Regions from separate parts of the Micromonospora sp. DT47 genome, predicted to be linked through region 1. Evidence: riboswitches for the same ligand, from Rfam matches in the RefSeq annotation. Region 1 holds a riboswitch; the other holds the start of a gene.
The links. A riboswitch is a leader RNA that binds a small molecule or an ion and turns the genes downstream of it on or off. The one in region 1 is predicted to bind ZMP and ZTP.

Region 2: it holds a riboswitch for ZMP and ZTP, as region 1 does, so the genes downstream of both, ACLQ2U_RS11485 (glycine hydroxymethyltransferase) here and ACLQ2U_RS27910 (bifunctional 5,10-methylenetetrahydrofolate dehydrogenase/5,10-methenyltetrahydrofolate cyclohydrolase) in region 1, are expected to answer to the same signal.

What each region holds. Positions count from the first base shown of each region.
Region 1 covers NZ_JBNCLC010000026.1:45,577-48,763, forward strand. Annotated here, with positions in the region: gene ACLQ2U_RS27900 (low temperature requirement protein A) at 1-597, opposite strand, end outside; gene ACLQ2U_RS27905 (hypothetical protein) at 849-1,883, shown strand; ZMP/ZTP riboswitch at 1,887-1,963, shown strand; gene ACLQ2U_RS27910 (bifunctional 5,10-methylenetetrahydrofolate dehydrogenase/5,10-methenyltetrahydrofolate cyclohydrolase) at 1,977-2,867, shown strand; gene ACLQ2U_RS27915 (endonuclease/exonuclease/phosphatase family protein) at 2,916-3,187, opposite strand, start outside.
Region 2 covers NZ_JBNCLC010000006.1:68,716-71,902, reverse strand. Annotated here, with positions in the region: gene ACLQ2U_RS11490 (hypothetical protein) at 1-100, shown strand, start outside; gene ACLQ2U_RS11485 (glycine hydroxymethyltransferase) at 205-1,641, opposite strand; ZMP/ZTP riboswitch at 1,660-1,749, opposite strand; gene ACLQ2U_RS11480 (metallophosphoesterase family protein) at 1,851-2,717, shown strand; gene ACLQ2U_RS11475 (hemerythrin domain-containing protein) at 2,767-3,187, opposite strand, start outside.

The DNA of each region.
Region 1 (3,187 bases):
GATCAGGGCGTGTCGCTCAGCCCAGTGCCCGACGGACCGCAGCCGCCAGCCGGTGCGGCCGACCAGCGCGCCGGCGGCGTACTGCAGGAGTAGCGCCACGACCCAGCAGGCCAGCCGCACGGTGTGGGCGGTACCGGCGGAGAACAGGCGTGGCGGGACCACCGCGCCGACGATGATGATCGCGGTTCCGCCGGCCGTGAGCGCGTTCAGGGCCAGTGACCGCCGTCGTGCCGGCCAACTCGGCCCGACTGTGGTCCACAGGGCGCCGACGAGGATCGCCCACGTCACCAGATACGCGCAGGCGAAGACGAACGGGCCGTCCAGTCCTCCGGCATCAGTTTGGAAGGCGGTCTCCGTGGCCAGGACGAGCACGAAGACCGAAGCCATGACGGCGAAACCCAGCAGCGGCATGATGCCCTGGTCTGCGCGCAGGATGTTGCCCAGCGCGGCGAATCCACTCCAGCACCACCAGAGCAGCGCCAGTACGAGCATGGCCTCCAGCAGCCCGCGCGCGCTCAGATGCTCCGACGTCAGTGTGCCGACGTTGAGGAACGCGAATGCGAACACCAGGTCGTAGAACAGTTCCAGCCGGGTCACCCGGGAACCTGGGGCTCCCCAGCTGATCAGCCGAGATCGGTCTCTGGTATCCACTTTGTCAGTTTTGCAGCATTGGACCGACGGGAACGTCCACAAGCAGGATGCCGGGCAAGAACCGCGGCGCCGCTGGCTACCGCCAGGGCGGATCGTCCTGGGTGAAGGGTGGCCGTGCTCGCGCTGGCCGGGCGGATCGCCGGCGACGCCACCGCGCAGGTGCTAAGCGGTCGTTCCCCGGTGGCAGGATCGGCCGGATGCGGGTGGACGCGGCGCGGGCGGTGGCGGTCGACTGGGTACGCCAGCACGCCCGCCGCGACCCCGGCGTGCGGGGCGCGTTCTTCAGCGGCTCGACCGTTTCCCTGTCCGACGACGCGGTCCTGCCGGCGTCGTCGGACGTGGACGTGCTGCTGGTGCGCGATGAGCCGGGAAAGTTGGGCAAGTTCCGCCACGATGGGGTGCTGCTGGAGGTCACCGCGCTGACCTGGGACGACCTGGGTTCGCCGGAGGACGTGCTGGGGTCGTGGGTGTTCGCGCCGTCGTTCCGGACCGACACCCTCATCACGGATCCGACGGGCCGGCTGGCGGCGATCCGGGAGCGGGTGTCGGCGGGGTTCGCCGACCCGGAGTGGGTGCGGCGGCGCTGCGGCGGGGTGCGCCGGCGGATCGAGGACGGGCTGCGGGTGCTGGACGCCGCGGCGCCGCTGCACGAGCAGGTGACGGCGTGGTTGTTCCCCACGTCGCTGACGGCGGTGCTGCCGGTGGTGGCCGGGCTGCGGGATCCGACGGTGCGACGGCGGTACGTCCTGGCCGGACAGGTGCTGACGGAGCACAGGCTGGCCGGCCGGTACCCGGAGCTGCTGGACCTGCTCGACGGCGGTGGGACGGGTCCGGAGCGGGTGCGGGAGCACCTGGCCGGGTTGGCGGTCACGTTCGACGAGGCGGCGCGGGTGGCGCGGACCCGGTTCTTCTTCAGCGCGGACGTCAGGGCGGCGGCGCGACCGGTGGTGGTCGACGGGGCCGCGGAGCTGGTCGCGGCGGGCGCGCACCGGGAGGCGATGTTCTGGGTCGTGGCCACGTACGCGCGGTGTCACGCGATCCTGGCCGCGGACGCCCCGGAGCGGGAGGCGGCGCGGCGGCCGTGGTTCCTCGCGGCGCTGGCGGACCTGGGGGTGTCGTCGGCGGCGGACCGGCGGCGGCGCGCGGACGCGGTGCTGGCGTGGTTGCCGCGCGGTTGGTCGACGGCGCGGGAGGTGGCGGATGCGGTCCGCCGTCGAGATGTGGCACGCTGAGGGTGGACGCGACTGGCGGCACGGGGATGGGTCAACCATCGGGGAGCTCGTCGCGGGGGTCGACCGCCTGGGCCGCCGCGGACGAGGTGAGCCATGTCTGCTTCCACTTCCCCGACGACGACCACGGCCCGGCTGCTGCCCGGTAAGCCGGTGGCGGAGACGATCCTGGCCGAGGTGGCCGAGGGGGTGTCGGCGTTGCGCGCGGCGGGGGTGACGCCGGCGCTGGCGACGGTGCTGGTGGGTGACGACGACGCGAGCGCCGGGTACATCCGGATCAAGCAGCGGCAGGCGGCGGAGCTGGGCTTCGCGTCCCCGCACGTGCATCTGCCGGCGTCGGCGACGCAGGCCGACCTGCACCGGGTGCTGGAGGATTTCAACGCCGACTCCGGTGTGCACGGGGTGCTGGTGCAGCATCCGATTCCCGGGCATCTGGACTACGACCGGGCGTTGCAGGTCCTCGACCCGGACAAGGACGTGGACGGGATGCACCCGGTCAACATGGGCCGGCTGGCGTTGGGGCTGCCGGGGCCGCTGCCGTGCACGCCGGCGGGAATCGAGGCGTTGCTGGCGTACCACGGGGTGCCGGTGTCCGGGCGTGAGGTGGTGATCCTGGGTCGGGGTGCCACGTTGGGGCGGCCGCTGGCGATGCTGCTGGCGCAGAAGCGGCCGACGGCGAACGCGGCGGTGACGGTGGTGCACACCGGGGTGGCGGACTGGCCGCGGTACACCCGGCGGGCGGAGATCCTGGTGGCGGCGGCGGGGGTGCCGGGCATCGTGCGGCCGGAGCATGTCCGGCCGGGCGCGGTGGTCGTCGGCGGTGGGGTGCGGTACGAGGGGCGGCGGCTGCTGCCGGACGTGGACGAGTCGTGCGCCGAGGTGGCGGGGGCGATCACGCCGCGGGTCGGTGGGGTGGGTCCGACGACGGTGGCGATGCTGTTTCGCAATGCGGTGCGGGCGGCGCAGCGGGCGGCCGGGCAGGGCTGAGCCGCGACCGGCGGGGCGGCCCGGTGCCCGGGTCGCCCTGCTCGGGGGTCAGCCGAGGTCGACGACGAGGGGCCGGTGGTCGGAGATGGTGGAGCAGGGGGTGTTCACGGCGGTGACCGGCGGGAGCCGGTCCAGCCCGTGCCGGTCGGCGAGGATGTGGTCGAGTTGCACCCGGGGCGCGGCGGCCGGGTAGGTGGGGCGCCGGCCCAGCGGCCGCCATCCGGACAGCAGCCGGGCCGGGCCGGCGGGCAGGTTCAGGTCGCCGAGCAGGATGCGCGGGGCGGGCAGGGCGCGCAGCGCCCGCACGACGCGGCGCAGCT
Region 2 (3,187 bases), on a different contig from region 1:
CGCGGAGGACCGCGCCCTGCACGACCACTTCGGCCGGGGCGGCACCGACGTCCTCCACCGCCTCCGCACCCTCCGCCACCGCGCCCTCACCTTGGGGTGACCTCGGCGATCATGGAGTTGTGGTGGGGACGGATGCCCCTGAATCCGGCCGGACCGGGCACCACAACTCCATGATCGACGTGGGTGTGCGGACCTGGGTGTGCGTCAGGCCAGGTCGACGGCGGGGTAGAGAGGGAAGCCCGTCAGCAGGTCGCTGGCCTGCTTGCTGACCTTGTCGGCCAGGGCCGCGTCGAGGACGTACTTGGCCTTGGAGGGGGTGCCGTCGGCGTTCGACCTGGGGCTCGTCTGGCTGAGCACGGTGTGGATCAGCTCGGCCGTCTGGTCCATCTCCGCGGTGCCCAGGCCACGGGTGGTCAGCGCCGGGGTGCCGATCCGGATGCCCGAGGTGTACCAGGCGCCGTTCGGGTCCTGCGGGACCGCGTTGCGGTTGGTCACGATGCCCGAGTCGAGCAGCGCCTGCTCGGCCTGCCGGCCGGTCAGGCCGTAGCCGGAGATGTCGAGGAGCACCAGGTGGTTGTCGGTGCCCCCGGTGACCAGCTTCGTGCCCCGGCGCAGCAGGCCCTCGGCGAGCGCCTGCGCGTTGTCGACGATGCGCTGGGCGTAGTCGGCGAAGTCGGGGCGGCGGGCCTCGGCCAGGGCGACCGCCTTGGCGGCCATCACGTGCGGCAGCGGGCCGCCGAGCACCATCGGGCAACCCCGGTCGACCTGGTCGGCCAGCTCCGGCCCGCAGAGCACCATGCCGCCGCGCGGGCCGCGCAGCGACTTGTGGGTGGTGGTGGTGACGATGTGCGCGTGCGGCACCGGGTCGAAGTCGCCGGTGAAGACCTTGCCCGCGACCAGTCCGGCGAAGTGCGCCATGTCCACCATGAAGGTGGCGCCGACCGACTCGGCGATCTCCCGCATGATCCGGAAGTTGACCTTCCGCGGGTACGCCGAGTAGCCGGCGACCAGGATCAGCGGCTTGAACTCGCGGGCCGCCTCGGCCACCTTGTCGTAGTCGATCAGCCCGGTGGCCGGGTCGGTGCCGTAGCTGCGCTGGTCGAACATCTTGCCGGAGATGTTCGGCCGGAAGCCGTGGGTGAGGTGGCCGCCGGCGTCCAGCGACATGCCGAGCATCCGCTGGTTGCCCAGCTCCCGGCGCAGCGCGAACCAGTCCGCCTCGGTGAGGTCGTTGACCTGTCGTACCTGGGCCTTCTTCAGCGCGGGGGACTCCACCCGGTCGGCCAGGATCGCCCAGAACGCCACCAGGTTGGCGTCGATGCCGGAGTGCGGCTGCACGTACGCGTGCGCGGCGCCGAACAGCTCGCGGGCGTGCTCGGCGGCGAGCGCCTCGACGGTGTCCACGTTCTGGCAGCCGGCGTAGAAGCGGCGGCCGACGGTGCCCTCGGCGTACTTGTCGCTGAACCAGTTCCCCATCGCCAGCAGGGTGGCCGGGGAGGCGTAGTTCTCGCTGGCGATGAGCTTGAGCGACTCGCGCTGGTCGGCCAGCTCCGCGCCGATGGCGTCGGCCACCCGCGGCTCGACGGCGCGGATCACCTCGAGCGCGCTGCGGAAGGCGGTGGATTCGGCGTTCAGCGACATGCGACCTCCTGGTGACGTGTGGAAGGCCCAGGCGCTCGGCGTGCATCCTCATGACGGGACCGCTTCCCGAGGGTGCTCCATCCCCACGCGCCAGTCACGGCCCGCCGCCGATCCTACCGGGTCGCCCCCCGGGGGTCCCGGTCCACCTCGCCGAACTCCGCCGCTCCCGCGCGCCCACGGCGCGGGGGCGGCGTGCGTACGATCGACGGATGTCAGGGGAGGACGCCGGCAGCCTGGTGGCCACCAGCGACCTGCACGTCGGACACGCGGCGAACCGGGCGCTGGTCGAGGCGTTGCGGCCGTCCTCGCCCCGGGACTGGCTGCTGGTGGCCGGCGACGTGGCGGAGACCGTCGCCGACGTCGAGTGGGCCCTCGGCCTGCTCGCCGAGCGGTACGACACGGTGATCTGGGCGCCCGGCAACCACGAGCTGTGGACCCCGCCGGTCGACCCGGTCACCCTGCGCGGGGTGGAGCGTTACCGGCACCTGGTCGAGGTGTGCCGGCGACTCGGGGTGGTCACCCCCGAGGACGCGTACCGGGTGTGGCGGGGGCCGGGCGGGCCGGCGCTGGTCGCGCCGCTGTTCCTGCTCTACGACCACAGCTGGCGACCGGCCGGGTTCGACACCCGCGAGGCGGCGCTGGCCGAGGCGTACCGGACCGGGGTCGTCTGCACCGACGAGTTCCTGCTGCACCCCGACCCGTACCCGAGCCGCCCGGACTGGTGCGCCGCCCGGGTCGCCGAGACCGCCCGACGGTTGGACGAGCGCGACCCGGCGCTGCCGACCGTGCTGGTCAACCACTGGCCGCTGGTCCGCGAACCGACCGACGTCCTGCGCTACCCGATCTTCGCCCAGTGGTGCGGCACCGAGGCCACCGCCGACTGGCACCGGCGCTACGCCGCCGTCGCGATGGTCTACGGGCACCTGCACATCCCGCGCACCACCTGGTACGACGGGGTGCGCTTCGAGGAGGTCTCGGTGGGCTATCCCCGGGAGTGGCGGCGCCGGGACGTACCCCCGGGACGGGTGCGTCAGATCCTGCCCGCGCCGCAGGGCCGGCCGCCGACCGCCTGGTGAGACGCAACGGGGCCCGGCCATTCGGCCGGGCCCCGGAGTCGTGCGTCGGTCAGGCGGTGGCGGCGTCACGCGCGCTCTTGACCGCCTTCGGGTCGCTGGGGTTGCGCGGCGCGTCCGCGCGCATCGCGATCATCCGTTCGCCGATCTCCTGGAGCTGGTTGCGGCCGAGCGCCTCCCGCACCTTGGGGAACCACTCCTGCTCCTCCTCCTCGACGTGGTGCTCGACGTTCTCGATGAGCACCGTGGTCTTGGCGACGAAGCGCTCGTCGGAGGCGTCCATTGCGGCCAGCTCCGCGCAGAGCAGGTCGGCCACGTGGTGCTCCTCGTACGACTCGAGGATGTCGTCCTCCAAGTCCGGCAGGAGCTTGCGGACCTCGGGGTACATCACCTCGTTCTCCAGGTAGGTGTGCACCGTGAGGGCCTCCAGGATCTGCGTCACCAGCTGTTGACGCTTGCTGGCCGGACCGTCC